Regions from separate parts of the Paenibacillus sp. CR_12 genome, predicted to be linked through region 1. Evidence: riboswitches for the same ligand, from Rfam matches in the RefSeq annotation. Region 1 holds a riboswitch; the other holds the start of a gene.
The links. Region 1 has a riboswitch for S-adenosylmethionine ahead of RB297_RS28265 (methionine ABC transporter ATP-binding protein). Riboswitches for the same ligand answer to the same signal wherever they lie in the genome.
Positions count from the first base shown of each region.

Region 2: another riboswitch for S-adenosylmethionine. It lies ahead of metA (homoserine O-acetyltransferase MetA); the one in region 1 lies ahead of RB297_RS28265 (methionine ABC transporter ATP-binding protein).

Region 1 is NZ_JAVFHO010000011.1:138,897-149,545, reverse strand. It holds gene RB297_RS28295 (putative polysaccharide biosynthesis protein) at 1-820, shown strand, start outside; gene RB297_RS28290 (DUF2515 family protein) at 908-2,335, opposite strand; gene RB297_RS28285 (thioredoxin family protein) at 2,423-2,767, shown strand; gene RB297_RS28280 (COX15/CtaA family protein) at 3,017-3,991, shown strand; gene RB297_RS28275 (hypothetical protein) at 4,078-4,401, shown strand; gene RB297_RS28270 (Cthe_2314 family HEPN domain-containing protein) at 4,427-5,146, shown strand; SAM riboswitch class I at 5,268-5,414, shown strand; gene RB297_RS28265 (methionine ABC transporter ATP-binding protein) at 5,522-6,538, shown strand; gene RB297_RS28260 (methionine ABC transporter permease) at 6,538-7,206, shown strand; gene RB297_RS28255 (MetQ/NlpA family ABC transporter substrate-binding protein) at 7,273-8,115, shown strand; gene RB297_RS28250 (SDR family oxidoreductase) at 8,323-9,096, shown strand; gene RB297_RS28245 (NifU family protein) at 9,282-9,527, opposite strand; gene RB297_RS28240 (YuzB family protein) at 9,610-9,858, shown strand; gene RB297_RS28235 (NAD(P)/FAD-dependent oxidoreductase) at 9,922-10,649, opposite strand, start outside.
Region 2 is NZ_JAVFHO010000008.1:397,672-408,320, forward strand. It holds gene RB297_RS25595 (aminotransferase class I/II-fold pyridoxal phosphate-dependent enzyme) at 1-900, opposite strand, end outside; gene RB297_RS25600 (PLP-dependent transferase) at 897-2,081, opposite strand; gene metA (homoserine O-acetyltransferase MetA) at 2,106-3,023, opposite strand; SAM riboswitch class I at 3,155-3,283, opposite strand; gene corA (magnesium/cobalt transporter CorA) at 3,726-4,661, shown strand; gene RB297_RS25615 (HRDC domain-containing protein) at 4,814-5,839, opposite strand; gene RB297_RS25620 (ROK family protein) at 6,025-6,921, opposite strand; partial or broken gene RB297_RS25625 (molybdate ABC transporter permease subunit) at 7,099-7,240, opposite strand; gene RB297_RS25630 (hypothetical protein) at 7,216-7,614, opposite strand; gene RB297_RS25635 (5'-3' exonuclease) at 7,630-8,526, opposite strand; gene RB297_RS25640 (arsenate reductase family protein) at 8,825-9,187, opposite strand; gene RB297_RS25645 (RluA family pseudouridine synthase) at 9,184-10,248, opposite strand; gene RB297_RS25650 (cob(I)yrinic acid a,c-diamide adenosyltransferase) at 10,252-10,649, opposite strand, start outside.

The DNA.
Region 1 (10,649 bases):
GGTTGGTCTGGGAGAGGCTACCGCAGCCCTAGCGGTATTAGGAAACCGGGCGCAAAGCGTAGCGGGCATTCCGCCGATTCTAGCCATTGCCCTCAGCACCTCGCTCATTCCGATCATCTCTGCCGCTTTTGCGAGGAAAGATCAGGAGCATTTGGAACAGCAAGTATCGCTGGCCATGCGCGTTGCCATATTGACGGGTATGCCGATGGTGATTGCGCTCTGCGTTGCATCCTATTCCATCAACGGATTGCTGTTTAGTTCCCTCGGCGGAAGCGGGATCATCGGGTTCCTGACATTCGGTACGATTTTTCAGATCACGATGATGACAACGAACTCCATTCTTCTTGGAATCGGCAAAGCTAAGCTCTCGATGGTTCACGTGATGATCGGGATAGCGGTCAAGCTTGTTGCCAGCTTCCTGCTTGCTCCGTTGTTTGGCATTTACGGCATCATCGGGAGCACGGCTCTCTGTTTCCTTGTCATTACGATACTGAACGTCAGATCGATCAAGGCGATTGTATCCTTCTCGATCCTGGGCAAACGCTGGATGGGCTTCATACTGACGGTTGCTGCCGCAGGGGGGATCGGTTACGGTCTGAACCTGGCCGGTATTCAGATGGTCGATGTCATGCCGGCAAGGTTGGCATTTCTGCTGACCTGCCTGGTTGTAGGCGTAGCCGTAGTCATTATATATCTTGTGCTGCTGGTGGTGTTTGGCGTACTGCGGCAATCGGAGCTTAGCAGTTACCCGCGTCCTTTGCAGAAGGTATTCCGTCCGCTGATGAGGCTGCAGCCTGCGCGTATGCGGGAGCGGGGATAAACCTAAACCTATGATGCAAGAACAGCACGTCTATTCATTCATCCGTTAGAGAAGAGACCATTCCGGCCGTATCGGAATGGTCTTCTTTTATTGCCGGTGGAACGGATCGGATACGTCATGGGCGATGGAGGTTTTCTCCAGGACGGCCCGATGGGCGTGGGTGATATCCGGCAGCATCGGCGGTTTCGGTTTGCGAATATGCTTAAACATCGCGTGGCCCTGATACCAGTCGTACCGGGGAATCGGTTCCGGGGTTTCATCCTGCCAGATCTCCTCGAGACGGGGGCTATACAGACGACGGCCGTCCGGCAGCCATTCCGATTGGATAAGCTCAAGCCCCTCGTGGCCGTGATTCATGGCTTGATCCCGCGTCGGCGTAAATAACGCCGGCCAATATTCAGCGCGCGAGCCCTGATGCTTGGTGGAACGAGCGAATGCCAGCACGGCATGGTAGATATCCTCGTAACCGAACAGTAAAGCGTACAGCGAGCGGCCTGCCTTGATCCGGATGGACAGGTCGTCAAACTTGGGGATGGTGAGTCCGGCCAGCGGCCGGGTAGGGGATACGGGATTTTCGGCAGAGTCTGTGCTTGTCTGTTGGTTATGACCCAGCGGAAATACGATCTGATTCAACCGGGTTAGCTCATGCATCCGGAAGAGGGGATCCTGCAAAATATGCTGACGGTAAAAAGGATGTCTTGCCACCCGCCCCTCAATATAGTTCTGTTCATTAATGATGAGGGCGACCGTAAGCAGCGAACTGCCTTGGTCGTTCCAGAACCGTTCCCAGAACGGCGTCATGAACGATGAAACATGGAAGCGGGGGAGCAAATGGAATAAGGGTTTTCCTATTTTTCGACTGTGCATATAGAGAAGCAGCTGCGGATAGGCATCCTGAAAAATCAGCGCATTGCAGCGCTCCAGGAAACTGTACAGATGGTTTTGGAATGGGGGGGCCATGAGATCCGACTTCAGCCCGCCCTTCAGATCGCTCATATTCCATCCGGCATTGCGTGATACCATATGGGCAAGGAAGGCCCAATGCAGCTCCGGATGCGACTCGTAACAGTCCAAATAGGCCTTGGTTCGGGTCACGTTGCTTCGGTTGGCGGCGGCAGCGGCCTCCTGAATGCGATGAACCAGCTCTTGCTCCTCATCCGTTGGCTGCAGGTCCGGCTCATGACCGCGAATATCGCTGTGACCTTCTTGCAGAGGGAGAAACGAAGAAATGCCCTGCGGCAGATAGGGATGGGAGGAGAGAATGTTCTTGAGCTGCCTGCGAATGGCCCTGACGGCTGTAGGATCCCACTGCAATTCATGCCTGTTCATCCGAAGCTTTAAGGAATATCGCCAAGCTGCCACCATACCCGACCATGATTCTGCCAGGGCTTGCGGAATGGCGGCTGTCCATGCCCCGTAATCCCTGCCCCGATTTGGTTTGTCCTTGGCTCCGTGCGAGTGCATGCCGGTTGTCACCTGCACTTTCTGATGATAATTCCAGACCGTGAACCTCATACAGTCAGTATGCTCTAAAATTTGACTTCCACTCAACAATTTGATTCACTAGGGGTGAAGGAATTCGACGTAAAGGGGAGATAACTAATGGAAAAAATCACTTCAGAAGCAGAATTTCAGGTTGCAATCCAGTCTCCACGACTGACAGTTGCCGTATTTAAAGCGGACTGGTGCGGCGATTGCAAGTTTATCGATCCATTCATGCCGGAGGTTGAGACGAAGTTCTCCAACCAATTGACTCTGGTGGAAGTTGACGTCGATGCTGTCGGTGACGTGAGTCAGCAGCAAAATATTCTGGGCATCCCTAGCTTTGTTGCATACTCTGACGGTCGCGAGCTGGTTCGCTACGTTAACAAACTCCGCAAATCGCGCGAGGAGATTGAAGATTTCCTGCAGCGTGCCGTAGACGTATACGGTACGATTCACAAGTAAGCAGTGACGATAGCACCGCCGCCTTTGAGCTATAACGGGCGGCGGTGTTGTTTTTACATTGGATATTATGAGGGGAATTGCGAAGTCAAGTACCTTGAGCATGAAGGTTTTGTTCATTTTTGAACATTTTGTCACAATCGCTCAAGTGACCGGGGCTGAAGAATCAGGTATAATGAAATGTGGACTGTATATGATGCGATCCTGTATAGGTTTTGAATAGTGAATGATTATGAGCAGCAGGTGAGATAAGTGAACGATAAACAATTAAAGTGGCTGAGTTACATAACATGCTTAATTATGTTCTGCGCGACTTTCGGGGGCATGGTTGTGACAAAGACGGGGTCGGGGCTTGGCTGCGGCCAAGAGTGGCCGCTGTGCAACGGCAAATTTGTTCCCGCTTACACGGTGTCCTCGATGATCGAATATTCCCACCGGGCCGTAAGCGGAATGGCCGGCTTGGCCGCCTTGGCTTCGCTGATTGCGTTCTGGAAGTACAAGCGGGACCGCCGGGATTTGATGGCTTACGTCATCGGAACCTCGATATTCGTCGTGGTACAAGCCATCATGGGGGCCCTCGCGGTGGTTAAACCTCAATCGGCGGCGATCATGGCGCTGCATTTTGGCTTCTCGCTGATTGCTTTTGCCAGTTCGGTCATGCTGGCTTTGGGCATGCGCCGAATCGAACAAGCGAAGGGACCCGCTGACCTGGAGCGATTGCCGCGGGTGGGCAAGGGCTTCCGTAATTTAGTCTGGGGCACAACGTTATACAGCTACATCGTGGTGTATATCGGTGCATTCGTCAGCCATACCGATTCCCGGGAAGGCTGCTCCGGCTGGCCGTTGTGTAACGGAGAAGTGATACCGGAGCTGAGCGGAGGGGTCGGCATCGCCTTTATGCACCGCGTGGCCGCGCTTCTGCTGCTGATCGTGGTGGCGGTGATGGGGCATTTTGCATATTGGCGCAATCGCGATAACCGGGAGATCCAGATGCTGGGCATTTCGGCAACCGTGCTGTGCCTGCTGCAGGTGTTCAGCGGCGCCCTCATCATGGCTACGATGCATAACGAGGAAGTTTACGTATTCTCCGCACTGGGTCATACGCTGCTGATCTCGGCGCTGTTCGGCGTACTGTGTTATTTAAGCGTCCGGGTATGGCAGCTCAGCAAGCCGCTCGAAGCCAAAATACGGAAGGGCCACGACGTGCCCCGCGAAAAGATCGTATAAGGAAGAACGCCGATCATTCCGTTAAGAAAATCCAATATTCTATAGCATACATGCATGCAAAGTCCCCGGACCGGAGTTCGAGGGCTTTGTTGTATAGAAAGGAGCTGCCGGCAGCCGTATCGAAAAGGTTTGATAAGGCAACGAATTTGTTTATATTTAATAACACCGGAGAAATCACAAGTCGCTCCATGCTTATGGAGTTGTCTTCCCGTTTCGGGGGCATCCTAACAGGACGAACCCGGATTGGCGCAGCAGATGATGGGTCATCTGCCAGTCAAGGGGATGCCGAAGGGCCTGATGGCGATCCGGATGAGTTGCCCCCGCGCGAGGATATCGCCGTGAAGACGGCCGCTGAGCGCTGGAATGAGTATATTGGCATTAGCACAATCGAGATCAAGAACCAAGGTTAATCTGATGACGCGAGGGGGTACCGCCATGCTTCGAATGTTACTTGGGGAACAGCCCCGGCAGAACAACGGCCTGCTTGAGGAAGCCATCGAATCGATGGTGAAGACAACCCGGCTGCTGCAGAAGGAAATGGATAAAAATCAAGATCCGACGCATGATTTTCGCAAGCTGGAGATTTGGACCCGGGGACTGATCGTCTCCCTGGATGAGCTGGAGCAGAGCTGGAATGCGGCCAAGCATTTCAGTCAATCGGTTAAATCGGGTTACATCGATGATATGTCGATTCAGGAGCAAGGGGAATATCAACGATATGTGTATTTTTACAAAAACGGCTTCATCCGCGTATTCTCGATCCTTGACAAGCTGGGCACGGTGCTGAACGATTTGTTTGATCTGCATACCTCCAAGGTAAAGGCGCATTTTTCTTATTTTACGGTCCTGCGGCAGTTCAGATTTTTGAAGGCCCACGGTGAGCTGGCTGAAGAGCTGGAAGCGATCAAAGATCGCTACAAAGCACCGCTGAACGCGCTCCGCAAAAGGCGCAACGCTGAAATTCACTACATGAACTCCGAGATGCAGGATGATTTGTGGCAGCGCCATCAAGGACTGTCCGACAAAATCGAGCTGGAGGATATCGACAAGCACCTGGATGATCTCCAACAGGGCATCGATATGGTATGTCGCAGCCTGGCGGCCTCGTATAAATATACGAACAAGCTGTGGACTGAAAATGGAGTGCGGGCTTAGGCACAAAATCGCCATGAAATTCCTTTTGACAAAAGGCTGAAAAGAATCTATACTAACTATTGCATTCATTAAATGTTATCAAATCAGATCAATTTAATCGGAAAAATTTCATATCGATGTTTTCTTATCGAGAGAGGCGGAGGGACAGGCCCGATGAAGCCCGGCAACCGACTTCTTGCGTACCATTGCATAATGCGATGACGCTTGGAGTGACATGGTGCTAATTCCTTCAAAGCTATGGGATACCTTCAGCTTTGACAGATGAGAAAAGGCGTTGACTTTTACGTAAAGAGGGCCCTTTTTGATTCTACAAAAAGAGGCTCTTTTCTTTTGGGTAAATAGATATGAAGCTAAGGAAAAAGGAGGATTATCGGATTGATTGAGCTCAAGCAATTGACGAAGCAGTACGGAAAAGCCGGGTCATTAACAACTGCGTTGTCCGAATTGGATTTGTCGATTGAAAAAGGAGAAATTTTCGGAGTGATCGGACACTCCGGTGCAGGTAAAAGTACATTGATCCGCTGTATCAATTTACTGGAGCGTCCCACCTCGGGTGAGGTGTGGGTCAACGGCAAAAATTTGACGTCGCTCGGCAAGAAGCAGCTTCAGGCGGAGCGCCGTAAAATCGGAATGATCTTTCAGCACTTTAACCTGCTGTCTTCCGCGACGGTGTACGATAACATTGCGTTTCCGCTGCGTCTGATCAAGACGCCGAAGGCCGAACTGGAGCGCAAAGTATCCGAGCTGCTGGCTTTGGTCGGCTTGGAGGCGCATCGCGACAAATACCCGTCCCAGCTGTCAGGGGGCCAGAAGCAGCGGGTGGGTATCGCCAGGGCGCTCGCGAGCGATCCCGAAGTGCTGCTGTGCGACGAGGCCACTTCGGCCCTTGACCCGCAGACGACGGATTCGATTCTGCGCCTGCTGCTGGACATTAACAAAAAGTTTCATCTGACGATCGTGCTGATTACCCATGAGATGCACGTCATTCAGAGCATATGCGACCGGGTCGCCGTTATTCATCAGGGCGGCATCGTAGAGCAAGGACCGGTAACGGAAGTGTTCCTGAAGCCGAAGCATGAAGTGACACAGGAATTCATCCGCCAGGAGATGGACAGCGGCGAAGCGCTGCGGCTGGCTATACAGGGTCAGGTAAACGGCCCTTCAAGAGCGGTTCAAATCACGTTCCTGGGATCGAAAACGTACGAATCGATCCTGTCCCATACCGTTCATGAGACGGGCGTGAATTTTGCGATTCTGCAGGGCACGATCTCTACGATCAAAGAAACGCCGTACGGCCAGCTCATCGTTCGTTTCGAAGGGGAAGAACGCGCAATTGAAGATACGATCCGGAAGCTGCTTGAACAAGGACTAGACGTGGAGGTGATTCATTGATGTTCGGACTTGATTTTACCCAGATCGACTGGAAAGAGATATGGACGGCAACATTGGATACCCTGCGGATGCTGGGAGCTTCGGCCTTGTTCAGCTTCATCATCGGACTGCCGGTCGGCGTGCTGCTCTACATGGCCGCAAGGTCCACGTCCGGGTTGGTACGCTTCGGCTACACGATTCTGTCGTTCATTGTAAACATTCTGCGCTCGGTTCCGTTCATCATCCTGATCGTGGCGATGATCCCGATTACGAAGTCGATCGTAGGCGTTTCGTACGGCGTGCTGGGGACCATTCCGCCGCTGGTGATCGGCGCTGCTCCATTCTTCGCAAGGCTCGTGGAAACGGCTTTGAATGAAGTGGATAAAGGCGTGATCGAGGCGGCTCACGCCATGGGCTCCTCGACAAGCCAAATCGTATGGAGGGTGCTCCTTCCGGAGGCTCGTCCGGGCCTGCTGGCCGGGATGACCATCACGATTGTAACCCTGGTATCTTACACCGCGATGTCCGGTCAAGTCGGGGGCGGCGGTTTAGGGGATTTGGCCATTAAGTATGGCTATTACCGTTATGAGACCGAGATCATGATTCTGGCTGTCGTGCTGATGATTGTCCTGGTCCAGCTGCTGCAGATGGCAGGAGATCGTCTGGTGCGGCATTTTACAAGAAAATAACGGATTGATGAGGCTTCAAGAAAGACAATATATAAATCATATATTTTTCGGAGGGAGAGTTTTAGAATGAAAAAATGGACATTGGCATTGATCAGCTTGACCTTGGTTGCGGTGCTGGCTGCATGCGGCAGCAAGCCTGCGGATAACGCATCCGAGCCAGGGGGAACAACGGGAGGCGGCGGTCAAGAGACCGTGACCTTGAAAGTAGGGGCTTCGCCATCACCGCATGCCAAGATTCTCGAGCATATCAAGCCTGCGCTTGAAAAAGAGGGCGTAAACCTGGAAATCGTAGAATTCACGGATTATGTGCTGCCGAATACGCAAGTGGATTCCAAAGAAATCGACGCGAATTTCTTCCAGCACAAGCCTTACCTGGATAACGAAATCAAAGAGCGCAAGCTGGACCTGGAGTCCGTGATCGCCGTGCACGTGGAGCCGCTGGGTGCGTACTCCAAAACCATTACATCTGCGGATGAGCTGAAGGATGGAGCGGTTGTAGCCATTCCGAATGATCCTTCCAATGCTGGCCGTGCATTGACGCTGCTGTCCAAGAACGGCGTGATTAAGCTGAACGACGAAAGCAAGCTGGAAGCAACCGCCAAGGATATCGTAGAAAATCCGAAGAACCTGGAGTTCAAGGAAGTCGAAGCCGCTATGCTGCCTCGTATGCTGGATGAGCTGGATCTGGCTGTCATCAATACGAACTACGCGCTGGAAGCGGGACTGGACCCAACGAAGGATGCGCTCTTCATCGAAGACAAGGACAATCCTTATGCCAACCTGCTGGTAGCCCGTCCGGACAACAAGGACACCGACGCCATCCAAAAACTGGCGAAGGCGCTGACTTCCGAGGACGTGAAAACCTTTATTGAAGAAGAGTACAAAGGTGCCGTCATCCCGGCATTCTAATTCGAGCAGTAAAGCTCGATATAATGTATATGAATTCATCGTATATGTGAAGAAAGGGCATTATCCAAGAGACCCATCGGTCTTTGCGGATAGGCCCTTTTTTCTTTCTTTTTCTGTCGAATGGCCATTCCTGGTCGGAAGCAAGTTGTTCGGCCTTATCAAATCTTTTATACTGAAGGAAGGATATCCATCTGAGGAGGGAAAGCCTTGAAGGGAAAAGTGGCGCTGATTACAGGCAGTGCGACAGGTTTGGGAAAAATGACGGCACTGTCGTTAGCACGGCAGGGATGTCATATAGCCATAAATTATGTGAACAGCAAGGATGAAGCGGAGGCGCTTTCCCGTGAAATCGAGGGGTTTGGCGTGAAATCCATCGCGATTAAAGCCGATATCGCCAGCGAGCCTGAGCTGTATTCATTGGTGGATCAGACGGAGGAGCGGCTGGGCAGCGTCGATATCCTGGTTAACAATGCTGGACCGTTCATTCGGGAACGCCGTCTGTTCTCGGAGTACAGCCGCGACGAAATCGTACATATGGTGAATGGCAATTTAACCGGCGTCATGCTGCTGGACCATCGCGTTCTGCCTGCCATGCGGGAGAAAAAATGGGGACGCATCATCCACTTTGGTTTCGGGCATGCGGGAGAAGCCCGCGCATGGCCTCAACGCTCCGCCTACGCGGCTGCGAAGGTGGGCCTGGTCTCCTTTACGAAGACGCTGGCCGTGGAAGAAGGGCCGTATGGAATCACCGTGAATATGATTTGTCCGGGGGATATCCGCGGGGCCAACAAAGAGAAAACCATCGATGAAGTATCCGGCATTCAGGACGGGTTGACTCCTCGCGGACGATCGGGCAGCGGCGAGGACGTCGCCAGGGTGATCGAATATTTATGCCTGGATAAATCGGATTTCATTACCGGCAATATTATGGATATATCCGGCGGGCTGGACCCGATTCGCCCGTTAATCAAGCCGGAATAAAACATCCCCACAAAGTGGAATCTACGCTTCGATGTTTATTCCATTTACTTTGCGGGGATCCCAAAACCATTAAATACGATTCAAGAATTGCTAACGCTTCGCTGAAAACTTATATCTTCTTTAATCTCAAAAAAAGAGTCTTGGTCCCGCGAGGGAAACCAAGACTCTTTATAGTTAAAGAAGATTTAGAATACTTGAACTACTTCTTGGATGCCTTCTACTTCTTCAACCAGGGCGCGCTCGATCCCTGCTTTCAGAGTAATGGTGGAGCTTGGGCAGCTACCGCATGCACCCATCAATTTCAGCTTAACGATGCCGTCTTCAACGTCAACCAGTTCCACGTCACCGCCGTCGCGCTGCAGGAACGGACGAAGTTTATCAAGCACTTCAGCCACTTCATCATATACAGTGGTTTGCGTGTTTTCACTCATCTTGTTCAACTCCTTTCCTCCCTATATTATAGTACATAAACCGGCAAAATAAAATGCCAATCTTAAGGCAGGTCTAATAACAATGTCCATTATCATTGAGTTTTGCACAAGCAATTCCTATTTCGGCACGGATAAAGTGCTGCAGACGCTTGAAGGCAAGTACGATTGCCAAGTCATCGAATATGGCTGCCTGACCAGCTGCGGCCAGTGCTATTTGATGCCCTTCGCTTACGTGGATGGCGATTGGGTTGAAGCCCCTACGGCTGAAGAGCTGCTTGAGGTTGTCATCCGCAAGCTCGAAAGCTTTCGGGACGGCGAAGAGGAGAGCTGACGTTCTGCTTTCGCTCCGCGGCGTCCCTCCACAGGAGCATTATCAGCGCCCGTAACCATTCGACTAGTAATGACGTTTGGATTTCCAGAGCACGCCGCTCTTTAATATCCTTGGTACCCGGCCCATGACCGACGTGCTGCCCATGAGTCCAAAGCCCGCATGTTTGCCGAGGGAACCCAGCGTTCCCTTCAGCTTCAGCGGAGATACCTTAGGCGTATCGTCGCGCCATAAAGCTTTCATGACATGTCCCACTTGCTCGGCCTGAGCCCCTGCCGCTTGCGCGCTCGGGACGAAGGGGAGGCTGGCGCAGTCGCCGATCACATATACCTCGGGATGGGACGGAACCTGGTACCATTCGTTCAGCAGAATGCGTCCGCTGCGGTCTTTTGGCAGATCCAGATCCTGTACGACCTTTACGGGCTGAATGCCGGCCGTCCATACCGCCAGATCGGTTGCGATCGGCACATCCAGATTGTACACGGCGTCCTTCTCCACTCGGGATACGGATACGCCGCTGTGGATGTCCACGTGGTGTTCCTCAAACCAGCGATGAATATAAGCAGACAAACGGTTAGGAAAAGAAGAAAGCACCCGTTGTCCCCGGTCCAAAATGGCGATATTCAGGTCAGGCCGGCTTTCCCGAAGATCGGCAGCGAGCTCGATGCCGCTTAAGCCTCCGCCAATGATATGAACTTGACCATATGGTCTGAGGTTGTTCAGGTTCAAATAGGTTTCCCGGGATGCCGCAAAAGATTGCAGGCTGAACGTGAATTCTTCAGCGCCCGGTACCC
Region 2 (10,649 bases), on a different contig from region 1:
GTAATACACTTGCTCAATATCGCTTCTTCCCTGCAGCCAGGCCGCCAGCTTGGCCGCGCTTTGCTCGGAGTGGGCCATCCGAGTGCCGAGCGTCTTCATGCCCCGCATAAGGAGCCAGGAATCCTGTACTCCAAGCACCGTGCCCAAACCATTTTGCAGCTGTTTCAACTGGTCTCCCAGCTCCTGGGTTCTGGCTACGGCGAGACCTGCCAGCACATCGCTGTGTCCGCCAAGGAATTTGGTTGCGCTGTGGATGACGATATCCACGCCGAACTCGATCGGGCGCTGATAGAACGGCGTCATGAACGTATTGTCCAGCAGGGTAAGCAGGCCTTGCTCCTTCGCCCAATCCGTGACGGCGCCGATGTCGGTAATTTTCAAGGTCGGGTTCGAAGGGGTTTCCATATAAACCGCTTTTGTATTCGGTTTGAGGGCCGCCTTCACCTGCTCCAGATCGGTCATGTCGACGAAGGTGCTCTCGATGCCCATACGGCTCAGTATGCTGGTCAGCAGGCGGTAGGTTCCGCCGTATACGTCCTCCGTCACGATCATGTGATCGCCCGCGGACAGCAGCATGAACGAGCTGGAGATCGCCGCCATGCCGGATGCATAAGCGAAGCCGCGCACGCCTCCTTCCAAGAGGGCGATATAATCTTCCAGCGCTTGCCGCGTCGGATTGCCGGAACGGCTGTAATCGTGCAGCGGCGGGTTAAAGACGTCTTCATGATGAAACGTCGAGGCTTGATAGATCGGAACGCTTGAGGCGCCGGTTGCCCGGTCGATTTCCCCGCCGAAATGCAATAGTTTCGTCTCGAAACGAAGTTCTTCTTGGTGTCCCTGTTTTACTGATACCTGCTTGGTTTCCGTTCCCAAGCCGGATAGACCTTTATCGATGCTCATGCTCCCGTGCTCCCTTCTACTTCTGCCATAGCCGCGCCCAGCGCAGCATCCAAATCCGCGATCAGGTCATCCGCATGCTCGATGCCGACCGAGAACCGAAGCAAGCGGTCGTCCACGCCGATCGCTTCCCGAATCTCAAGCGGGATGTCCGCATGGGTCTGGACCGCCGGGTATGTCATCAGGGACTCGACGCCTCCGAGGCTTTCTGCGAATGCAATCAGTTTGATGTGCCGCAGCACCGGCTCGACATAGCGGGCGTCCTTCACCTTGAAGGAGAAGATGCCCGTGTTGCCGCTGGATTGGCGATTCTGGATCTCATGCCCCGGATGATCCGGCAGAGCAGGGTAATACACCTCGCCGATCGCCGGGTGGGTTGTCAAAAAGGTTGCCACCGCGGTTGCATTCGATTCGTGCCGGTCCATGCGAAGCGCGAGTGTCTTCATTCCCCTCATTAACTGATAGGAATCGGAAGGACTCAGCACCGCCCCGATGGAGTTATGAAGGAAGGCCATCTCCTCGGATAATTCCTTGCCCTTCGTCACGATGATGCCTGCCAGCACATCGTTATGCCCTCCCAGATACTTGGTGGCGCTATGTATGACGATATCCGCCCCAAGCTCGATGGGTCTCTGGAAATACGGGGTTAGCAGCGTATTATCCACGATGCTGATCAATTGATGGCGTCTTGCCCACGTACAGACTGCTTCGATATCCGTAACCATCATGAGCGGATTGGTCGGCGTTTCGATAAATACGGCCTTCGTGTTCGGTCGTCTGGATCCTTCCAGCGCATCCAAGTCGTTCGTATCCACGTAGGTTGCCGTTACCCCGAACTTGGACATGATCCGCTCCAGCAGCCGATACGTCCCTCCGTACAGATCGAGCGACACAATCAGGTGATCGCCTTGACCGAACAGCGCAAAAATCGTCTGAAGGGCCGCCATGCCCGAGCTGCAGGCAAAGCCGGCGTCACCGGATTCCAGCTCGGCGCAAGCATCCTCGAGTACCGAACGGGTCGGATTCTTGGTGCGGGCATAATCAAACCCCGTGCTCTGGCCTAATTTAGGATGGCGGTATGCCGTAGCCTGATAAATCGGAAAATTCACTGCTCCCGTTACCGGCTCCTGCACCGATCCGATCTGTGCCAGCCGGCTCTCTATATTCAAAGGTTTCTTCTCCATCACAAACTCTCCTCCCGTACGCTGTTAAATTTGCGGACCGATATCATATGGCGTTTCCTGATATACATAGTAATTGAGCCAATTAGTGAATAATAAGTTTGCATGCGCGCGCCATATGGACGGAGGGGTTCTTGTTGGATCGTCGTTCGGGTAATAGTTGCGCGGCAGCGCGATGTCCATGCCTTTGGCAACGTCCCGGTCATACTCCCATTTCAGAGAGTCCGCATCATACTCGGAATGCCCTGTGGCAAAAATCTGCTTGCCGTCCCGGCTGGATACCAAATAAATCCCTGCTTCCTCGGACTCGGACAGGATGACCAAATCATCCACGCCTGTTATGTCTTCGCGCCGAACTTCCGTATGACGGGAATGCGGAACAAAGAACATTTCGTCAAATCCGCGGAGCAGCTTGGTACACGCTTCATTGATCGTATGCGGAAATACGCCAAAGCACTTTTCCTCGAGGCTGTATTTCGGCACGCCGTAATGATAATAAAGCCCGGCTTGCGACGCCCAGCAGATATGGAGCGTGGAGGTTACATGGGTCTTGGTCCATTCAAAAATTTCAGTAAGCTCATCCCAGTAATTCACTTCTTCGAACTCCAGCTGCTCCACCGGAGCTCCTGTAATGATCATGCCGTCAAAACGACGGTTCTTCACTTCTTCAAAGGTTTTGTAAAATGATTTCAAATGCTCGGCCGACGTATTCTTCGATACGTGGGAACTCGGGTGAAGAAGGACGACATCCACCTGGAGCGGGGAGTTGCCGATCAATCGCAGCAGCTGGGTCTCCGTCGTTTCCTTGGTTGGCATCAAATTCAGGATCGCAATCCGCAGCGGGCGGATATCCTGATGAAACGCGTGACTCTCATCCATGACAAAAATGTTTTCTCCAGCCAGAACTTCCTTTGCCGGCAGGGCATCCGGAATTTTAATTGGCATCTCGGCTCACTCCTTCGAAATATGAAATGATACATCCATAAAGCTGTGAGAAAGAGCGTTAGACTGTATAAACGCAAGAAGACCTTTCTCGAAGTAGAGAAAGGTCATCATATACGTATCACAATGCGCCTCTCTCATCTGTCAGGCTATACAACGGCTTATACAATCGTCGTATCTCCTGCAAGAATTAGCACCGTGCGATATTGCCGCCGGTTGCCGGGTTTCATAGGGCTAGTCCCTCCACCTGCTCTTGATAAGATTTCGCTTTATTCAGTTGTTTGGAATTGTTTCGTAATTGATACCTACTTTAAATCATCCTCAATTTTTCGTCAAGAACCTTTTCATGAGTTTGTCACACTTCACCAAAGGTTTCCATACCCTATATCATGGCCCTTGGACTGCTCCGGATTTCACTTGAAAGGTCCTACACCCGGCGTTATACTAGACAAGTGCTGTTTAAAACCGAGTATGAAAGAGGTGACATGGAAGATGGACGGTGACCCGAGCCAGAAACTGGATGCACAAGACGCACAACCGCATAGGATCAAGATCAGCTTACCGGCAGAGGGCAGCGTTATTTTTCATGCGCTTTTTATCGTATTCTAACCTTCCTCGATTTATGCCCGTACACCGGTGGGCTGATATCCTGTGCCTTAACTGCTTGACTTAAGCAGCTTGGATTAGACAAAGGAGTGATATCAGATGAAAATCCGGTTGGTCGATTCGGGCGTATTTACCCCTGTTGATGACATCGAAATGACGCTGACAGCTCCGGCCAGCGGCTTCTACTGGCTGGATGCGGACGTGGATGATTTAGCCGAACTGCAGCCCCTCTTCTCCCTGCATGATCTTGCCGTTGAGGATTGCCTCAGCGAAGAGGAGCAGCGTCCCAAAATTGAAATATACGAGAACCACTATTTTATCGTCGTGAACAGCATCCGGTTTGACGACGAAGAGATTTTCCTTCGGGCATTGAATGTTTTCCTGGGCAGGCATTTTATTATTACGGTGACCAAGCAAAAGATCCATGAGCTCCGCACCGTCAAACCGCTACTCTGGGAGGATGAAGTCAGCACGCCTGACCGCTTCCTCTATCTCTTGATCGACCTCGTCACGGACAACTACTTCTCCGTAGGGGACCGAATTGAAGCGCGGATTGAAAAGCTGGAGGAAGACATTCTGATGCATACCAAAAAATCCCATCTCAGCGAGATCATCGGTCTGCGAAGCGAGATTCTTTGGTTGAAGAAGGTGCTTGGACCTCAGAAGGAAGTTATCAATACGCTCAACAAAAAAGATCTTCGGCTGATCGATGACCAGCTGCAGAAATACTTCAGCGATATCTATGAAAATGCCGTTAAAATTTCCGAAACGTTCGAGACCTATCGGGATCTCATGGGGAACCTTCGGGAAGCTTACCAATCCAGTATCGCCAATCGGGCCAATGAAATCATGCGCGTGTTTACCGCTATTACAACGATCTTTATTCCATTGACGCTGATTACGGGCATCTACGGTATGAACTTTGAGTATATGCCGGAACTTCATTGGAGATATTCCTATTATGTGGTTATCGGCATCATGGTTTTTGCCGGCGCGCTCATGTTTTACCTGTTCCGTAAAAAAGATTGGATATGAGGCACCCTGGTCAAAGGGGAGAGTACTGGCCGGATCACAACGGTTCATACGAACGGCCGCAATTCAAACTCAATCTACAAGCACGGCGAATTAGCATCAGGACGGATCTCCCTGCAACCGGGAGAATCCGTCCTGACTTCGTTTAAGGTAGATTAACCGGCATTCGCTTTGCCGGGCTGATCGCGCCGAAAGCGGATCCGTATGAGACGAAGCCGCTCATACAGCCTCTCCGTTCCGCCCAGCTCTTCTGCTTCTGCGTTCTCCGCTTGTCCCTGTCCGTATACCCGCTGTAACACAGGTTTAAGAAACGTATCGCCCAACTCTTCAAACGCCTTCCATACGTTTTCCTGCTCCGCAGCCGTCATCGTGTTCAATTCGACCTGGAGCAGCTGCTCCGTATCATAGCCTTCCTTCTCAAGCCCTTCCAATTCCTCGACCAAATCCCGGCGCGACAGCGAGGTACGCGCTTCAAGCTCGGTCAGCGAAGCGCCCTCGGCTATGCCAATCAGCATCGCACGGCGGGTTCGGAAGCGTTCAAGCTCCTGCTGATATCTCTGTTCCTTCTGTTTATACAGCCAGGACAAGAACTCCTCTTCCGGCAGCTGCGTATACACCCAATCCAGTGGAAACGTGGTGGTTCGCTCGGTTTTCGTCGTAATCTCCAGCCATTCCGCCCCGTGCTCCGAAGCCTTGCTAACCCCGATTCCCGGAAGCTGCAGCAGCTCTTCCTCACTCTGGGGAACAAAAGCGCTGATCATGCGCAGCACCCGGTTGCTGGCAATGAAATAGGGCGCTTTTCTTCCGGATGCTGCCTTTCTCCTGCGCCAGGCGCACAGCTCCGTGTACAGCTCCTCCGATCCGTACAGCTCGCTGTAACACTGCAGCTTCTGAGTGCCGAGATTCTTGCTCCCGGTCTCCCCAGGTTCATGGAATACCCCTTCGATTAGCGGGCGGAAGCCTTCTCCGAGCTTCTTCGCAAGCTGGTGCCGATACACGCATAGCAGCTCATTCCATGAGTTGCCTTCATACCATTCGTCATCGGAAACTTCACCGTCCGGTTCCATATTCCGCCAGCCGAGTCGCCATCCTCCTTCTTCCTCGCCGATCCATACTTGGGCCGAACGGAGATGACCTGACTCATCCGCTCCGCTCATCCGATTCATGAACACAATTTGCATCCCTCGATAACCTCCCGTTTACGCAATCAGCATAAAGGCGGAACAACGCAAAAAAGCACCTCTCCTCCGCGCAGCGGCAAGAAAGGTGCTTCCTTCGTTCCATACATTATACTGTTGAAACTATAATACCATAATCTGTAATAGAATCCAATCCATTTTGAACTTGCCCTATATAAGAAATCAGGCTAAGCTTGAATGCTCTTGGCTTCATCCACTGCCAGCTTGGCCAATGCCAATGCGCCGCAGAGACCCGCATTATCGCCGAGCATCGGCGGAACGATGAATTGATCGATCCCGTCATGAAGGCTTGGATGCTGAACATATCCTGCCAGCAGCTCTTGAAGCTTCGTGCGGATCAGCGGGAACAGCTGCTCCTGCTTCATCACGCCTCCACCCATCACGATCCGCTGAGGGGACAAGATGAGGACATAATTCATCAGCGCTTGAGCGAGATAATAAGCTTCCATCTCCCAAGCCGGATGATCCGGCGTCAATTCCACGCCGGGAACACCCCAGCGTTTGCCAAGAGACGGTCCCGCAGCAAGCCCCTCCAAACAGTCTGCATGATAAGGACAGGTCCCCTCATATTTGTCTTCCGGATGACGGCGGACGTAAATATGCCCCATCTCCGGATGGGACAGGCCGTGAATCAGTTCGCCGGATACCACGGCGCCTGCTCCCACTCCCGTTCCGATGGTGATATAAAGACAGCTGTCCAGTCCCTGGGCCGCCCCCCACGTATATTCTCCAAGAGCAGCTCCGTTTACATCCGTATCAAATCCGATCGGAACGTCAAAACGCTCTTCCAATGCTTTGACGATATTGTAATTGCTCCAATGCGGCTTCGGCGTCGTTGTAATGCAGCCGTAGGTCGGGCTGCCTTTCACCGGGTCAATCGGTCCGAACGAACCGACTCCGATCGCCTCTATATCCTTATCCGCAAAAAAGTTAAAGACGTTTGCCATGGTTTCTTCAGGGGTTGTCGTCGGAAAGCTCACTCGCTCCACAACCGTTCCATCCTCCGTACCCACGCCGCAAACGAACTTGGTTCCTCCTGCTTCAATTGCTCCAAGTAAACTCATGCTTCTTCCATCCTCTCCACGATGTGCTGTGCCTTGTTCTCTATATGGTTGCTAACAAGCTCTATTCGAAGCATATGTAAACATTGTGCTCCCGTCAAGTCTGCCTGCCTCTTTCTCTGCCTCTACCCGTTCCGAGCCGCGGGAGTAACAGCCATGAGAACAAAATCATAACCGTCGCCACGCCCATGCCAGCCCGCTTTGGCCATTGCTAACCGCAACGTAAATCGCCGTGGGCAGCGTTTGCGTGACGCACGGTATATTGCTTGCAACCCATCCAGGTTGCCTCAAATTCGCCTAAACCTCCGGCAAAAGCCAGAATGAACGCCGATACGCCTGCCTCGCGGACCTGCGGCAGCGCGGATCCAGCTGTTTCTGCTCAGTACCACTAGCGGACGGAAAGCCTACCACCATTGGCAGGAGCATCAGCTGCGTTTCGCCGGCCGTTCTGCCGACAAACGCGCGCCGGGACATCCAGCGTGCCGCCGCTGATCCCAGTATAAAGGCACTGATGCTGGACCGCAGTGATGTTTTTATCGACTGCCATTCCGGCAACCCGAGCCGATCATTTTCGTCATGGTCACGACGACGGCTCCACAAACACGATCCAGCCACCATGAAGACGCCGCTGATTTCAGGCTTCCTGGTGAATTGAAGAAGTGCCCCGGCCTGCTGCGGATGTCTCCGGTACGACACCTTCGACCGAAGCGGCTAGGAAACCACCGCCACCCCAAAAAGATGGCCAAGACTCTTCATTTCCAGCTCCTCCAGCTTGGTTAACGCACGTTCGTGATCCACGCTCAGGCGGCACAAATCGAGCTCGCATTCCATTGGAACCTCGCAATGAATTTCGGCCAGGGCCCGGGACAGATGCAGCATCTCCAAATCCGCTTCGATCTTGGTGCGAACCCCTTTGGTCAATGAATCAAGATTGGCAAGGATGCCTTCCACGGATTCATATTCCTGGATCAGCTTGACAGCCGTCTTCTCGCCGATCCCGCGTACGCCCGGATAATTGTCGCTCGTATCCCCCATCAGGCCTTTTACATCGATCACCTGTCTTGGAGAAAGACCCTTTTCGGCATAAAGCGTCTCCGGTGTATAGTGCATATAATTGCCATGCCCCTTTTTCATAATGATGACCGAAGTCGAATCGTTCACGAGCTGAAGCAAATCGTGGTCGCCCGACAGGATCATGACGTTCATGCTATCTCCGAACCGTCTGGCAAGCGTACCGATGCAGTCATCGGCCTCATAACCCACAACGCCCAGATTCGGGATCCCGAGGCATTCCGTCACGTCGCGAACCAGCGAGAACTGCGGAACCAAGTCATCCGGCGCTTCCGGACGATTGCCTTTATACGAGGCGAATTGCTCCGTACGGAATGTTTTTGAGCCCATATCCCAGCAGCAAGCCACATGGGTAGGCTGAAATTTATCGATGGCATCCCACATATACCGCAGGAAACCGTAAATCGCGTTGGTCGGCACACCCGCTTTGGTACGACGGATATAACCGCTGGACGCGGTTGCATAATAAGCACGAAATAATAAAGCCATCCCGTCGACGAGCATTAAGGATGGTTGTGTATTGGGTATCACGGTCATGATCGCTCCTAACTTTAACTTCTCTGGTATAACCTTAAAATATACCTTGTCATTATACCATATCCTTATATGGACTTGGGCTTGTCACAGGGTATTTCTTTGAATTTCCTATCGCGGGCTGCTCACAAAAAAAAAGAACATTCCGATGGTCGAAAGACCATGGAATGCTCTGCCTTCATCAGCAGGACGACATCGTTACCGGCGAATGGCTGCCCTTCGGCAAACCGATTCCGCGACTCTCGTAATCAATCACTGCCGCAGTTTGTCTTTTGTGTCTGTCATATCCCAAAAACGACCGTTACTTCTGCCATGCCTCCTGATATTGCTCCGCTTTGAAGCCGACGGTTACTTTGCTGCCGTCGGTCACGATCGGACGCTTGATCAATCTTCCGTTGGAAGACAACAGTTCGATCTTCTCCTCATCGGAAAGGCCGGGCAGCTTGTCTTTCAGGTTCATTTCCTTGTATACCTCGCCGCTCGTATTGAAAAATTTCTTTAGCTCCAGTCCGCTCTTGGCGATCAGGTCGGCTAACTCGTCCTTCTTTGGCGGTTGTTCGAAAATATGTTGAAGCTCCAGCTCATGTCCTTCGTTCTGCAGCCATTTCACGGCGTTGCGGCAAGTCCCGCATTTCGGATATTGATATACTTTCAGTTTGCTCATTCAATAGGTTCTCCCTCTAATGTTGTAGTGTTACATAACGAAGTGACAGCTTCTTGCGCGAGCGCTAATCTCAATGATTTCATGTCCTCAGGTAGCGGGGCCGTGAATACCATCGTCTTCCCCTCTATCGGATGCATCAGCGTCAGGCTTGCCGCATGCAGCGCCTGCCTGTCCATATAGCCGTCCAGCCTCATGATCGTTGCGGCTAACGGATCCAATGACCCGACGGCCCCATGGGAATCCTCATCCCTCTCCGGCGCATTCGATAACAATTCCTGATCGCTGTATACGGGATGCCTGTACATCTGATCTCCGATCAATGGACAACCGATGCTTAGCATATGCACCCGAATTTGATGCGTCCGGCCTGTTTCGAGCTTCAATTCAACCAAGGATGCGGAGGGGTATGTTTCGCATACCCTATACCGCGTAAGCGAAGGATATCCTTCCGGGGTTACGATGCGCCGGTGGGGCTCCAACGGATCCCGATCAATCGGACCGTCAATATCGCCTGTCTGCGAAGAAGGTCTTCCATGCACAAAAGCGACATACCTCTTATCGACGGTGCCGGCAATCATTTGTTCGGAAACATGCTGATGAATATACGCATTCTTCGCGATTACCAGTACGCCGGAAGTCTCCTGATCGAGCCGGTGAACCGCTCTGAACCGGTAATTCCAGCCCTTCTCCTGCCAATAATGAACGACGCCGTTGGCCAGCGTGTCGGTGTAATGCCCATGCGTGGGATGCACGATGACCCCTGCCGGCTTGTTCAAGACAAGCAGATGCTCATCCTCGTACAGAATATGAAGTTCCATGGGCTGGGGCAGCATATCGTTGGAACGTTCCTGCTCCATCCGAATTTCGACCAAATCGCCCGCTTGCACTTTAACGCTAATATATACGCGGGTCCCGTTCAGCATAATGCCCTGCTCCGTCAATTTGAGGCGGGAGAGCAGCTTGCGGGATACCCCCATTCTTTTTTGCAAAATGGTCTTAAGCAGCATGCCGTCTTCGTGTGAAGGCACGACATAGCGGATTGGCGGATAGTACAGACTCATCTATTACCGGAACACCTTTCCGCTTCGCTCATATTCAACATCAGGTATCCCGGCATGCACATTGGCTGCCCGTGCGGCAACAAAGAAATAATCGGACAACCGGTTCAAGTACCGGCGGACCTCCGGATTGATCTCGGTGGTTCGCTGCAGCGTAACGGTCAACCTTTCTGCGCGGCGGCATACGGTCCGGCATACATGCAGCGAAGAAGACAAGGCGCTTCCGCCCGGCAGAATAAAGCGCTCAAGCGGAGGGTTCTTCTCTTCGAATGCATCCAGCCACGCCTCCAGACGATCCACAAGCTCGGCACCGACCTTGAGTTTATCCTCCCGAGGCCTCGCATAAGCCAGATCCGAGCCGCAATCGAACAGTTCATGCTGGATTTGAACGAGCTGAAGATACA